3 regions of the Photobacterium sp. MCCC 1A19761 genome follow, and region 1 is predicted to be linked to each of the others. Evidence: predicted binding sites of a transcription regulator. Region 1 holds the regulator's gene; each other region holds the start of a gene.
What was found. The regulator MetJ, encoded in region 1, represses methionine synthesis genes. The targets are predictions, from matches to a motif close to TTAGACNTNTANANGTCTAA.
Positions count from the first base shown of each region.

Region 2: the regulator MetJ is predicted to act here: its motif matches at 3,336-3,355, upstream of metE (5-methyltetrahydropteroyltriglutamate--homocysteine S-methyltransferase).
Region 3: the regulator MetJ is predicted to act here: its motif matches at 2,543-2,562, upstream of VV869_RS14310 (MetQ/NlpA family ABC transporter substrate-binding protein).

Region 1 is NZ_JAZGTF010000009.1:183,436-188,533, forward strand. Features, by position in the region: gene priA (primosomal protein N') at 1-528, opposite strand, end outside; gene rpmE (50S ribosomal protein L31) at 761-973, shown strand; gene VV869_RS11260 (malic enzyme-like NAD(P)-binding protein) at 1,277-2,527, shown strand; gene metJ (met regulon transcriptional regulator MetJ) at 2,596-2,913, opposite strand; gene VV869_RS11270 (O-succinylhomoserine (thiol)-lyase) at 3,098-4,267, shown strand; gene VV869_RS11275 (bifunctional aspartate kinase/homoserine dehydrogenase II) at 4,264-5,098, shown strand, end outside.
Region 2 is NZ_JAZGTF010000002.1:158,196-163,293, forward strand. Features, by position in the region: gene VV869_RS03405 (META domain-containing protein) at 268-705, shown strand; gene metE (5-methyltetrahydropteroyltriglutamate--homocysteine S-methyltransferase) at 892-3,198, opposite strand; gene metR (HTH-type transcriptional regulator MetR) at 3,468-4,379, shown strand; gene VV869_RS03420 (DUF4250 domain-containing protein) at 4,471-4,659, opposite strand; gene VV869_RS03425 (hypothetical protein) at 4,858-5,098, opposite strand, start outside.
Region 3 is NZ_JAZGTF010000013.1:93,555-98,652, forward strand. Features, by position in the region: gene dgcN (N-acetyltransferase DgcN) at 1-626, shown strand, start outside; gene dgcA (N-acetyl-D-Glu racemase DgcA) at 626-1,594, shown strand; gene VV869_RS14310 (MetQ/NlpA family ABC transporter substrate-binding protein) at 1,706-2,512, opposite strand; gene VV869_RS14315 (histidine phosphatase family protein) at 2,835-3,440, shown strand; gene VV869_RS14320 (GNAT family N-acetyltransferase) at 3,550-4,008, shown strand; gene VV869_RS14325 (GNAT family N-acetyltransferase) at 3,992-4,483, shown strand; gene VV869_RS14330 (TIM-barrel domain-containing protein) at 4,777-5,098, shown strand, end outside.

The DNA.
Region 1 (5,098 bases):
GCAGGCTTCGATCCAGCCCTTGTCACTGAGGGTTTTGAGAATCGCGGCGCTGATCTCCTCGGCCAGCAGGGCTTCGTGGCTCCAGCGGTCACTACGCAGCAGGTTCAGGACCTGGGCCTGACGCGGGGCCCGGGTCGGCAGCGGCTGATCGCGGCCGGTGTCGGTCAGTTGCCAGACCTTGAGGCTGGCCGGCGAGGCTTCACGCCCCTTGCGCAGCAGGGTCGGCATGGCATTGGCCAGGGTGTCGCCGAGCGGATACTGGTAATAACTGCTGGCCCAGCTCAGCAACTCGAACAGGGAATCCGGCCACAGCGGCGCGGGATCGAGCACGGCCGAGATCCCTTTGAGCTGGGTGAGCGGGAAATCAGACTGATCGGTGAGGGCGATCACCACCCCCACCAATTGCTGGCGGCCAAACGGCACCCGCACCCGGGCGCCGATCACCGGGGCCTGGTCGGGCTTGATCAGGTAGTCGAACTGTTTATCCAGGGGAACAGGGAGTGCCACGCGGGCAATCTTGGAGGCCATAACAAACCGCAATTTTCAGCATTGACTAAGATCAGAGAGTGTACCTTGCCCGGAGGCAGGCGCAAAGTGGCGAAAAAGGGAGCGTATCAGTTGATTTGGGCGGATTGTTTGATTACTATACGCCGCCTGATTCGGTGTACTGGAACCCCCATTACGCCTATTGTTATTAACGACGTGTGGTGCCCGGCTTTGGATCGGGAGAGCGACACGGCCTTACTATTGAGGTTATCCCATGAAACAAGGTATCCACCCAGAATACACAGAAGTAAACGCGAAATGTTCTTGCGGCAACGCGTTCGTATTCAAGTCAACTCTGGGCAAAGACATCAACCTGGATGTTTGTGACAAGTGTCACCCATTCTACACTGGTAAGCAGCGTCAAGTGAGCACCGGTGGTCGTATTGACAAGTTCAACAAGCGTTTCGGTGCGCTGTCTAGCAAGTAATTGCCAGAAGACTTCCGAAAAAAGGGGACGCCAGGCGTCCCCTTTTTGTTTTCCCGCAGCCTGCGCGCAAATTAGTCTATTCTGCCGCGATTGCCGGACGGAGCCGGGATGTTTACAGGCCAGTGCGAGGATTTCCACCCATTTTGCGGTATGCGGATCATAAATTCGCGATACCTGACTACAGCAGTGGGAGATTATTGGCTCGACCAGCCGGGCTCGGCTAGGATTTTCTACCGCTATAGCATATGATTTATCTCCCACTACACCAACTGAACCTCATTTTCTTTCAGGATCTGAAACACTATGTCTGAAGACTTTCGCCAACAAGCGCTTCATTACCATGCTTACCCTGTACCAGGCAAAATTGCCGTAGAGCTCTCCAAGCCTGCTGATACTGTTGAAGACCTTGCCCTCGCTTACAGCCCGGGTGTGGCTGAGCCGGTGCGTGAAATCGCCCAAAACGCTGACAATGTTTACAAGTACACCGCCAAAGGCAATATGGTGGCGGTGATCAGTAACGGCACTGCGATCCTTGGCCTGGGGAACCTGGGCCCGCTGGCATCCAAGCCGGTGATGGAAGGTAAAGCCCTGCTGTTCAAGCGTTTTGCCGGTCTGGATTCGATTGATATCGAAGTGAAACACCGCACGATTGACGAGTTCGTCGATACCGTGGCTAACATTGCCGATACATTCGGCGGCATCAACCTGGAAGACATTAAAGCGCCGGACTGCTTTGAAATTGAAAAGCGTCTGATCGAGCGTTGCCAGGTGCCGGTGTTCCACGATGACCAGCACGGCACCGCGATCGTAACCGCGGCCGGGATGCTCAATGCTCTGGAACTGCAAGGCAAAGAGATCAGCGAAGCCGTGATCGTCTGCCTGGGTGCTGGTGCGGCTGCCGTGGCCTGTATGGAACTGCTGATCAAGTGCGGTGCGCAGCGTGAGAAGATCTACATGCTGGACCGTAAGGGCGTGATCCATACCCGCCGTGACGACATCAACGAATACAAGCAGCTGTTTGCCAACAATACCGACAAGCGCACGCTGGAAGACGTGATCGAAGGCGCAGACATTTTTGTCGGCGTGTCCGGTCCGGATCTGCTGTCACCGGAAGCCCTGAAGCTGATGGCTGACAAGCCGGTGGTCTTTGCGTGTTCTAACCCGGATCCGGAAATCAAGCCGGCGCTGGCGCATGCCGTACGTGATGATCTGATCATGGGCACTGGCCGTTCGGACTATCCGAACCAGGTCAACAACGTGCTGTGCTTCCCGTTCATCTTCCGCGGTGCCCTGGACGTGCGCGCCAGTGCGATTAACGACGAGATGAAACTGGCAGCCGTGAAGGCGATCCGTGAACTGGCCAAAGAGCCGGTCCCGGCAGAAGTACTCAAAGCGGCTGGCGTGGACAGCCTGGCCTTCGGTCCGGAATACATTATTCCGAAACCAATGGATCCGCGTCTGCTGCCGCGCGTGGCCAAAGCCGTGGCGGTGGCTGCGGTTGAATCCGGCGTTGCCCGAATCGACATGCCGGTCAATTACATGGCTGACAAATAATTCAGCCGGATAGGAAAAAACCAGCCCACGGGCTGGTTTTTTTGTATCTGGCGGCAGAAAAGCAGCGATTATTCGTTGATGTCTTCGTACTTGATGCCCATCTCGTCCATCAGGGCTTTGGCCTCGGCCGGCAGATCATCCGGACGGTCTTTGCGGATGTCATCGTCGGTAGGCAGCGGCTGACCGGTGTAGGCATGCAGGAATGCCTCGCACAGTAGCTCACTGTTCGTGGCGTGACGCAGGTTGTTGATCTGACGGCGGGTACGCTCATCAGTCAGGATTTTCAGTACCTTCAATGGAATCGAAACGGTAATTTTTTTGACTTGCTCGTTTTTCTTACCGTGTTCCGCGTATGGGCTGATGTACTCGCCATTCCACTCTGCCATTTTCTACCTTCTCAGCGATATTGGATTGATTAAATTAGATGATGGGTGAATTTTAGCGGGATTTACCGCCACAAGCAAAGACATATGGACGTCCAGAAGTGTTGACGTCTTTATGGTTTGTGGCTAATGTTGGTGCTAATCCGTTCTGCACCGCAGGGCCAGCCCTCAGACAAGGAAAGTAAATATGAGTGACAAGAAGCGAGCGACCGTTGCCGTCCGCGCTGGGATCGAATCGGACACCCAATTTAATGCGGTGGTGCCGCCTATCTACCTTACTTCGACTTATAGCTTCTCACAACTGGGGGAAGTGCCGCAGTTTGACTATTCCCGCTCGGGCAACCCGACCCGCAATACGTTGGCCGAAGCGCTGGCTGCGCTGGAAGGGGGCGCCGGGGCCGTGGTAACGAACTGCGGTACGGCGGCGATCAACTTGCTGGTCACTGCCCTGTTGGGGCCGGATGACCTGGTGGTGGCTCCGCATGACTGCTATGGCGGCACGTACCGCCTGTTCCATACCCGGGCTCAGAAAGGGGATTTTCAGGTCTGTTTTGTCGATCAGACCGATCCGGTCGCGCTGGCGGCGGCACTGGCCAAACAGCCCAAGCTGGTCTGGGTGGAAACACCATCCAACCCGTTGCTGCGGGTGGTCGATATCGCCGCCGTGTGCGAACAGGCGCATCAGGCCGGGGCGCTGGTTGCGGTGGACAACACCTTCCTGTCGCCGATCCTGCAACAGCCGATCGCCCTGGGGGCGGATTTTGTCGTCCACTCGACCACCAAATACATTAACGGCCATTCCGACGTGCTCGGCGGGGTGCTGATTGCCAAAACATCGGAGCAGGCGGAAACCCTGGCCTGGTGGGCCAACTGCATTGGTGCCACCGGCGCGCCGTTTGATGCGTATCTCACGCTGCGCGGCCTGCGGACCCTGGCTCCCCGGATGAAGCTGCACGAAGAGAACAGCGCCCGGATCCTCGCTTACCTGCAAAGCCAGCCGTTGGTCGGGCAAATCTACCATCCGAGCCAGCCCGAGCATCCGGGCCATGCGATTGCGCTCAAGCAGCAGCAGGGATTCGGCGCGATGCTCAGTTTTGAAATCGCCGGCAGCCAGGCACAACTGGAATTGTTTGTCCGCCAACTGCAATGCTTTTCTCTGGCGGAGTCCCTTGGCGGGACCGAAAGTCTGATCTGCCATCCGGCCAGTATGACCCACCGGGCGATGTCGGACGAGGCGCAAGCCGAAGCGGGCATCAAGCCGTCCCTGCTCCGGTTGTCTGTGGGGCTGGAAGATGCCGATGATTTGATTGCCGATTTGGCGCAGGCGTTTGCCCTGGCAGCGGAGGTGACGGGATGAGCCAGCCGATAACACGACAACTCCACAAATTTGGCGGCAGCAGCCTGGCGGACCCGGCGTGTTATCGCCGGGTGGCCGAGATCATCGGTGAATATGCCGGTCCTGAAGATTTGATTGTGGTTTCCGCCGCTGGCAAGACCACCAATCAGCTGATCGCCTGGGTCGAGTTGCTGCGAAAAGATGGCCGGCAGGCCCATGACGCGTTGCAGGATCTGCGGGCGTTTCAGCAGGCACTGATCAGTGAGCTCGTGACCGGCCCGGCTGCGGATGATCTGCAAACTCAGCTCCACCTGGAGCTCAGTGCGCTGGCCAAGCTCAGTGGTCCGGATTTGACGGAAGCGGCGGTGGCCGCGGTACTTGGTCATGGCGAGCTGTGGTCTGCCCGGTTGCTCGCCGCGTTGCTGGCGCAACAGGCGATGCCGGCGACGTACCTGGATTCCAGGACGTTTTTGCGGGCCGAGCGGGCCGCGCAGCCGGAAGTCGATCGCGCCCAGTCCTGGCCGTTGCTGACGGCTGAGCTGGCCCAGCACAGCCAGCACCGGATTGTGATCACCGGATTTATGGCCCGCAATGCGGCCGGTGAAACCGTACTGCTGGGTCGCAACGGCTCGGATTATTCAGCCACGGTGATCGGCGCCCTGGCGGAAGTGGCGCGGGTGACGATTTGGAGCGATGTTGCCGGGGTGTACAGCGCCGATCCGCGGCTGGTGGCGGACGCCTGCCTGTTGCCGCTGTTGCGGCTGGATGAAGCCAGCGAACTGGCCCGTCTGGCAGCGCCGGTGCTGCACAGCCGGACGCTGCAGCCGGTGGCCCAGAGCGCGATTGATCTGG
Region 2 (5,098 bases), on a different contig from region 1:
TGCCAAGCTATTCCCAGCCATCGCTGAAACAGCACCATGTGACGTAGATTGACCGACGTGGATTGACCACAGCTTCGGCCTCACCGGAGTGGCCCGGCAACCGCCTGTTCATGTTCGGTTCAAGCAGAACCGGGCATGATAACCAGACGTTCCGGGCTCCGGTCACTATACTCAATAGCAACTGCACCTTGAAAATAATAGCGACAGCACCTTGAAAAATAGCAACAATTTATCCGAAATTATCCTTCATCCGTTGGGGAATGAATCATGAAAAAGCGCTTACTGACGGCTCTCGCCATTACCACCCTGCTCTCGGCGTGTGCCGCCGACAAGCCGACACCACCGAAAATGATCGCTGAAACGGATCTGGCCACCCACAACTGGGTGCTGACCAAAGTCGACAGCTCCCCCGTTTCGCTCCCGGAACCTTTCTCCGCCCCAACACTGCAATTTGATCCGGATATGGCTGCCAACGGCCACTCCGGCTGTAACCGCTATTTTGGTCAGGCCGAACTGAAAGCGGGCAAGCTGCGCATTGAGAAAATGGGCATGACCATGATGGCCTGCCCGGCACCGGCGATGGAAATGGAACAACTGATGAGCAGCACGCTGATGGACTGGAGCCAGGCCAGCATTGTGGGGAATGAACTGGTGCTGAGCAACCCTGAGCACACCCTGATCTTCAAACGTCAGGATAACCAGTAAGCCCGGTCGGAACGGCACCGGTTGCGTCCCGGTTCGGCATGGTCCGAAACAGGTCAATGCCTGGATGGATTCAGTCTGAAAGTGGATTCGCTATCTCAGCGAATCCGATGCTGAACGGATTAAAGCAAACAAAAAGAGCGCCGAAGCGCTCTTTTTTATCGGTTGATATTGGGATGAACAACCCGCTTAGCTGACTTTCGCCTGCCACTGTTCACGCAGTGCCTTGGCCGCAGTGACCATGTTGTGCAGTGCTGCTTCAGTTTCTTCCCAGTTTCGGGTTTTCAGACCACAGTCCGGGTTAATCCACAGTCTTTCTGCCGGGATCAGCGCTTCTGCTTTCTCGACCAGTTGCGTTACCTGCGCGACCTCCGGAATATTTGGCGAGTGGATGTCATACACACCCGGACCAATTTCATTCGGATAATCGAAGGCTTCAAAGGCTTTCAGCAACTCCATATCCGAGCGCGAGGTTTCAATGGTGATCACATCAGCATCCAGGGCTGCCACCGACTTGATAATATCGTTGAACTCGCTGTAACACATATGGGTGTGGATCTGAGTTTCCGGCTCTGCGCTGGCCGCAGAGATCTTGAATGCATTCACCGCCCAGTCCAGATACGTCTGCCATTGCGAGGCTTTCAGCGGCAGCCCTTCACGGATCGCCGGCTCATCGATTTGAATCACTTGAATCCCGGCCGCCTGAAGATCAGCCACCTCGTCGCGCAAGGCCAAAGCAATCTGGTTGGCGATGGCTTCACGGCTCAAGTCTTCACGCGGGAAGGTCCAGCCAAGAATCGTGACCGGTCCGGTCAGCATGCCTTTCACCAGTTTGTCGGTCAGCGACTGTGCATAGGTGATCCACTCAACCGTCATTGGCTTGGCACGGTAAATATCCGACACAATCACCGCTGGTTTCACACAGCGTGAGCCGTAGCTTTGAACCCAGCCAAAGCGGGTGACAGCAAAGCCTTCCAGCAGCTCGGCGAAGTATTCGACCATGTCGTTTCGCTCAGCCTCACCGTGAACCAGCACATCCAGATCCAGCTTCTGCTGACGTGCGATGGCATCGGCAATGTGCCCTTTCAGCGCCGTGTTGTAATCGGCTTCAGACAGACGACCGGCTTTGAAGTCACGGCGCTGCACCCGAATTTCATCGGTCTGCGGGAACGAGCCAATGGTTGTGGTCGGCAACAATGGCAAGTTCAGGGCAGCACGCTGTTGGCGGGCACGCTCTGCATACGGTGCTTTACGCTCTGCCAGGGCCGGGGTGATCGCCTGAGTACGCTGACGGACTTGCGGATTATTAACCAATTCACTGGTCGCACGGGCCTGGATCGGCGCGCTGTAGTGCTGACATTCCTGCACCGCGACATCACTACCGTCAAGCGCCTGGGCCAGCAGGGTCACTTCACGACATTTTTGCTTGGCAAACGCCAGCCACTGACGGACTTCCGGGTTGAGTTCGGTTTCCAGGTCGAGGTCAATCGGGCTGTGCAAGAGCGAACAGGAGCTGGCCAGCCACAAGCGCTCGCCCAATTGCGCTTTCACCGGGGCTAGGATGGAGAGTTGCTGAGCCAGATCGGCCCGCCACACGTTGCGACCGTTCACAACACCGGCAGACAACACCCAATGGGCCGGGATCGCAGCCACGACGTCGTTCAACTGCTCCGGCGAGGCCGACAGGTCGATATGCAGGCCATCCACTTTCAGTTCAACGATTTTATCGAGATGATGAGTGATGTTGTCAAAGTACGTCGTCAGCAGCAGCTTGGTACTGCCGTTCAGCACCTGATACGCCAACTTGAATGAATCCGCCCACGCCTGAGGCAGTTCCAGCGCCAGTACCGGTTCGTCAATCTGCACCCACTCAACGCCCAGAGCCGCCAGTTTATTCAGGATCTGCTGATAAGCGGTCAACAGGCGCGGCAACAGGGACAGGCGGTCAAAATCAGCTTCTTTCTCTTTGCCCAGCCACAGGTAAGACACCGGCCCCAACAGCACAGGTTTCACGGCATGGCCGGCTTTTTGTGCTTCCACAACTTCTTCAAACAGTTGGGTCCAGCTGACGTTAAACGTATCGTCTTTGGTAAATTCCGGAACAATATAGTGATAGTTGGTATTAAACCACTTGGTCATGTCCGACGCCGCGCAAGCACAGCCGGTCGGTGCTTTACCGCGTGCCACGCGGAACAGGGTATCGAGATCCGGATGGCCGTGATTGTGGCGCTGCGGGATATGGCCCAGCAGCATGCTGGTTCCCAGAACATGGTCATACCAGGCGAAGTCACCCACTGAAACATAGTCCAGCCCAGCACCGACCTGATCGCCCCAGTGACGGTGACGCAGCAGGCTCCCCACCTCTTTCAGTTCTTGCTGGCTAATGTCGCCACGCCAGTATTTTTCCTGCGCAAATTTCAGTTCACGCTGGCTCCCCACGCGTGGGTAGCCAAGAATATGAGTCGTTGTTTTCGGCGTTGTTTGTGTTGTTGTCATCATCATTACCTTATGAATGCGGTTCCGTATCGATAACTTCACAATGGCTGAACGGCGTTTGATGAACAATGTCTTAAAATTCAACCTGATCATGAAGAAATTTAATACTGATCATCTTTCATATTAAATTCATACGTTTAGACGTCCAGATGTTTACACATCCAATTTTTAGCGGTACAGTGAACCTCTCTCTTATCCGGGACGAATGAGGTTGAACAGCAAACCCAGCACGGATAAAGCACTTGCAACAGGGACGGTAAGCAAAAACCATGATTGAAGTTAAACATCTCAGAACACTCTCGGTACTGCGAGACACCGGCTCTCTGACGGCAACCGCCACGACCCTCTGCCTGACCCAGTCTGCGCTGTCTCACCAGCTCAAAGATCTGGAGCAGCGGTTGGGCGGACAGTTATTCTTACGGAAAACCCGGCCGGTGAAATTTACTGCGGAAGGTGAAATTCTATTGCGCCTGGCGGACGAATTAATCCCCAGGATTGCCAAAGCCGAGCATGAACTGGCCAGCCTGAAAGAAGACATCAACGGTCGGCTGCATATGGCAATCGAATGCCACTCCTGTTTTCAATGGCTGATGCCGGCCCTGAAGGAATATCAGATCCACTGGCCGAGCGTCACCCTGGATTTCTCCTCCGGCTTCGGCTTTGAGCCCCTGCCCGCTTTGGGTGCCGGCGAGCTGGATCTGGTGATCACCTCAGATATTCAGCCACGCAGTGAGGTTCACTTCGAGCCATTGTTTGATTTTGAAATGCGGCTGGTTGTCTCTCCCCAGTCTCCGCTGGCAGACAAGCCGTTTATTTCCCCGCAGGATCTGGCCGATCAAACTATGCTGAGCTATCCGGTTCAGAAGGGACGGTTAGATGTGGTCAAACATTTCCTCCAGCCAGCCGACGTTGAGCCGAGTCACTGGAAGCAGGCAGATAATACCCTGATGCTGGTGCAAATGGTTTCCGCCGGGCTCGGCGTCGCTGCCCTGCCCAACTGGGCGATTTATGACTTTGCCCGTCAGGGACTGGTGGTCAGCAAACCGCTCGGTGACGGCCTGTGGCGGCGCTTATTCGCTGCCATTCGCGCCTCCGAGCGGGACCGACATTATTTGCAGGCATTCTTTGCCACCGCAAAACAACAATGCCAGACACATTTGGAAGGAATTAAAGCGGCTTAATGGCCTCCGCGCCCGAGCCGCTTTATCTCTCAGAGATGCCAGCTGATTCAGTCAATGGTCGATTTCATCAGCCGGGTTCAGCAAACTGGACTTATTTATACTGATTCGAGATGGGATCATAGCGAAAGCCCAATGATTCCATCTTGTCGTTTAACTCGTCGTAATCCAGTTCATAACGGCTGACCAGGTCATCAATCGACGAGCATTCCAGCCGCAGCTTCTCATTGACAATACCCAGCACGATATTGCCATCCATCTTCAACAAGTTTGTAATTTCCATGCTTCCCCCTGACCGAAACGACTTCAGTGACTCTCAGTAAGCATAGTCATTGTTGCTGTTGCTGGCCTGGTCACAAAACCTGCCGCGTTCCCTAACAACAGAGAAAGCACGGGTGCAGATCCTGAAACATACAACTTCAAATACAACATGAGCGCCATCTGGCGCTCATGTTCATCGAATCGGGTGTTGTATTCACGGCTAAATAAATGCCAGCTGCAAACTACCGGAAGCAGCCAACAGCAGTGAGGCCGCCAGCAGTTGCCAGCGATTGACCGTTTTGGTCAGCAAGAGATGCCCGGCCCAGACCAGCAGTGACAACACCAGCAGCACCAGCGCGCCAATCACATTGTTCACCAGAAGATCCAACTGCGTCTCATCCAGCCCGGACAATGCCCACAGCATCGTCAGGATACTCAGCATTGCGCTGACAAAACCGGTA
Region 3 (5,098 bases), on a different contig from region 1:
TGGCGGTGGGCACAGGACAAAAGCGTGCCGGAAAGCGCTTGCTGACGGTGGGCAGTGATTGCTCGGTCGGGAAAATGTATACCGCGCTGGCACTTGAAAAAGCCCTGACGCAAGCTGGTCTGTCGGCCCGGTTCAAAGCCACCGGCCAGACGGGTATTTTGATCCAGGGGCAGGGGATTTCGGTCGATGCCGTGGTGGCAGATTTTATCTCCGGCGCTGTGGAAACGCTTAGTCCGGATTTTGACTCGCATGTGTGGGATGTGATTGAAGGCCAGGGCTCATTGTTCAATCCATCTTTTGCCGGGGTGAGCCTGGGGCTGTTGCATGGGGCGCAGCCCGATGCCTTGGTGTTGTGCCATGAGCTGGGTCGGTCGCATATCCGCCATCTGCCACACATGCCGATGCCAGAGATTTCGGCGGTGCTGGCCGAAAATATTCAGGCTGCGAAACTGACTAATCCAGCCGCTGAATTTGTCGGGATCTGCCTCAATACCTCGGCGATCGCCACCGAAGAAGCGGAGGTTGTATGTGAGCAGTGGCGTGAGCAGTATCAGCTGCCGGTCACAGATCCGGTGCGCTTTGGCGTGGACAATATCATTCAACAGCTGGTTAACCGAGGTGCCTGATGCAGATCCAAGCGAAACCCGAACATATCCCGTTTGCCAAACCCTTTCGCATTGCCCGGGGCGCCCGAACCCACCTGGATATTGTGCGGGTGATGATCACCGACGGGGAGTACTCGGTTGAAGCCGAATGTACACCTTATGCCCGTTATGGCGAGGACACCGCATCTGTGTTGGCGCAAATCGAACGAGCGATCCCGACGTTGGCAGCGCTGTCGGCGCAGCAGGCCAAAGTGGCGCTGCAAACCCTGTTGCTGGCCGGGGCAGCCCGGAATGCGCTCGATTGCGCCTTATGGTCGCTCATCGCCCGGCAATGTAACAGCCAGTTTCCGTCGCGTTATTTTCAGTTGCAGCCTGCGCTGGAAACGGCAATGACGGTTTCCATCGGGACACCGCAGGAAATGGCCCGACAAGCGCGGGACTATGTCGCTCAGGGAGCCACCTTGCTGAAAGTAAAGCTGGATGCGGAAAACATTGTCGGCCGGGTGACCGCAGTCCGGGATGTCGCGCCGGATGCACGGATCATCTTAGATGCTAATGAAGCCTGGGCGGGGATGGATCTTCCTGCGCTGTTTGATGCGCTCGCGCCGCTGGCTATTGCGATGATTGAGCAGCCTCTGCCGGCCGGGGATGATGATGCCTTGGGCCACTTTGACCACCGGATTCCGGTGTGTGCCGATGAGAGTTGTCATACCCGGGCAGACTTGGCGCATGTTCGCGGCCGCTATGAAATGATCAATATTAAGCTGGATAAAACCGGCGGACTGACCGAAGCGCTGGCGCTCAAAGCCGCCGCGCGGCAGGATGGATTATCGGTGATGGTCGGGTGTATGCTCGGCACATCTCTGGCGATGAGGGCTGCCCTGCCTATTGCCCAGGATGCCGCGGTGGTCGATCTCGACGGCCCGGTGCTCATTGGCGAAAGCGGTCCGGAAGCACTGACTTACCGGGACGGCCAGTTATTTCTCTGAACAACGCCCGCTCCGATGTGATGCGCCGGGGCGGGCGTTTGCTGTGGGCGCTCATGTGACTTTCAAACACGGCTGGTGGCCGGGATCACATTGATGCACGCACAGGCTTTGTTATTGGAAAGCAGGCTCGATGGTGCCGTTGAACGTCTGCTGGATAAAGTCACGGACCGGCTGTGACTGGTAGATTTTCACAAACTTTTGGTAATCGGCATTGTTTTTATCGGCTTCGCGCGCGGCCACGACCATCACGGCCAGCGCTGCATCTTTCGGTTCCAGATAGAGGCCAAATTCTTTCGGATCCAGGCCCGATGACATGATGTAGTTCATCGTAATGGCGGCAGCATCTACGTCTTCGAGGCTTCGTGGTAACTGGGCAGCTTCAATCTCAATGATCTCGAGCTGCTTCGGGTTCTCAACGATATCGTTCAGCGTCGCTTTGTGGCCGACACCCGGTTTGAGCGTGATGAGATTGGCATCGGCCAACAGCAGCAGGCCGCGTCCGCCGTTCGTCGGATCGTTCGGAATGGCAATGCGCGCATGATCCGGCAATTCGGCGAGGCTATTGAAGGTTTTGGAATAGATCCCCATCCGCATCAGAATCGACTCACCCATAGAAACTAAATGGCTGCCGTTGTTGGCATTGTATGTTTGTAAAAAGGGCAGATGCTGGTAACTGTTGAGATCCAGGCTGCCGTCTGCAAGTGCCGCATTAGGCGTGATGTAATCCGAAAACTCGATCACTTCCACTTTTAATCCTTGTTTTTCGGCTTCCCGGGCAACAGCTTCCACCACCTGGGCATGCGGGCCGACGGTTGCGCCGACTTTTAATACTGCTTCTTCTTGTTGGCCGCAGCCGGTTAATCCCAGCACCAATGCTGCACCGAGTAACCACTGACTGACTTTCTTATTCTTTTGCATCATATCCTCCATGTGGACGCTAAAGGACGTTTGGACGTCTAGAAAGCTATCCTACGTATTGTATGAGAATATGCAACTGATTATTTCATTTATTTCTCAGAGCAAGGTTCAGGCTCGGGCCGCAGGTGTCATGAACCCGGGCTGGGTGGTGATGACTGTCCCAGTCTCGGTATATAAATTCGGTTCAGAAAGGGGGGACTCAAAAATACGAAGCATTTTCATCCTGATGTCATTACATTACCCGGGGCTCTGGATGAGATCCAGACGGAATTGTCGTCGGTAATCACGGCATGCAATCCCGCAAACTCAGGAGAAGGAAGCGATGAAAAGAATTTGTTTAGTGACGCACACGCAAGCGACTCATTCTGTGAATGGTCAGGTTGGCGGCTGGTTTGATTCGGAACTGACGGAGCACGGGCGCGCTCAGGCCGCTCGTTTAGGCGAGAAAATCAAAGCGCATGGTTTTGAGCTTGAAAAGCTGCAAGTTTATTCCTCCGATCTCAAGCGCGCAGTACAGACAACGGAGGCGTTGGTTGCCGGGTTGGCACTGGATGTGCTGTATGATGCCAGGTTGCGGGAGATGTCGTTTGGCCGTCACGAAGGGATGGATCAAGCCGCGCATGATGAACTCATGCAGCCGGTGAGTTCCACAGGGGAGCGGCTGGATCACCGGATCTGTGACGGTGCGGAGTCCCGCCGGGAAGTTGCGACGCGAATTGTAGCGTGTGTTCAAGAGATCATGCACCAGCCGGGTGATGCGTTAATTGTGACGCATGGTTTTGCGGCGACCTTCGTGATTGCGGCATTTCAACTGATTGATATTGAAAGCATGGACTATATTGCATTTAAGGTGAATCCGGGCAGCGTGTCGATCCTGGAAGCGGATGATTTATTTCAAAATCGCGCCGTTTGTTTGCTCAATGGGTAATGCCTGCGCTGCCGAGTGTGATTGGCGGCGGGATGGGGCGACATGGGCAGCAGCAGGTGCTGATGCCGTGCTTTGCAGAGAAAATTGTTAATTCAGGAGCAAGGTGAACATGGAAGTGATTCGAGTGTCCCGGAAGGAAGATTTGCGTGGTGTGCTGGCGCTTTACCGAGAGCTGCGGGGGCACGATCCCGTGGTCAGCGAACAGGTGCTGGCATCGAACTGGGATGAAATTCAGGCCAATCCTTCTATTCAGTTGGTGGTCGCTGAAGTCGACGGGCAACTGGCATCCACCTGCCAGCTTGGGGTTATCCCCACCGTGACCAATGCTGGCAGGCCGTTTGGTGTGATCGAACATGTGATCACCGGGCAGGATTATCGCCGTCGCGGTCTGAGCCAGAAAGTGCTCGAGAAGGCGCTGGCACTGGCTTGGGAGCAGGGCTGCTATAAAGTGATGCTCCTGTCTGGAGAAAATCGAGTCGCCGCGCACCGTTTGTATGAAAAAGTGGGTTTTCAGGCGGGGATTGAAAAAGGGTTCGTGGTGAAACGACCACATGATGAAGGAAGATGATTTGGATATTCAATTCAGAGCAGCAACGAAAGATGATCTCGAAACTTTAGTATTGATGCTGCAGGATGATGCACTTGGTTCACAACGTGAAGACGGAACTTTGCCGTTAAATGCCAAGTATCTTCAGGCGTTCGAGGCCATTCAGGCGGATCCCAATAACCAATTGATGGTCGCAGAGACCCAAGACCGGGTGGTGGGGATGTTGCAGTTGACTTTCATTCCATATCTTACCCACATCGGTTCCTGGCGGTGCCTGATTGAAGGCGTTCGGATCCTCGCCGATTACCGTGGTCAGGGCCTGGGTGAGCAGATGTTTCAGTATGCGATTGGTCAGGCGCAAGAGAAAGGCTGCCAGTTGGTTCAGCTCACCTCAGACAAGCAGCGTTTGGATGCGTTGCGGTTTTACGAGAAGCTGGGATTTGTCGCCACGCACGAAGGGTTTAAGTTGCGGTTAGCGGAGCAGGAGTTACGTTAAAGCCCGGTTTAACTTTACGCTCTACCGCATCCCCTTGGTTTATCGATTTCCAAGGCGTTGAATCTGTAGTTCACCCTGTGGCTCTTTTGGATACGGGACTCTTTGGCAAAGGAGCCCAGCTTCCATCCGCAGGTGTTTAATCTACACAAAACACCAACTGGAGCACAAATTTAACAAAAGGTTTTAAATTTCCTCGGGGGGCGTAGGGCCGGGGAGGATTGATACTGAACTAATTGCACACAAAATACGCGCAATTTTAAATGAGTAATTGTTCATATCAATGGATGAAGCCAATGAAGAAAAAGCTAATCGCAGTTTGTATTCTCCTGGGCTCCGGGAGTTGCTACGCCGATGTCCCTGCACCTTATATCGTGAATTACGGTCCCTCCAGTACGGTGGTGGAGGTGCTGGATGATGATCTGATCCACATCTCTTTCCGTCATCACCAAAATACACAAGGGAACACGACGATCCCCCATACCGAAATGGTCTTTAAAACAGACTATACCGGTCCCGCTTTGTACGAACCCAATGCGGACGGATTTCGGACCCAGGCGCTGAGTGTCCGTATCGATCGGGAGAATGGCTGCCTCAGTGTGGTCGAGTTACAACACA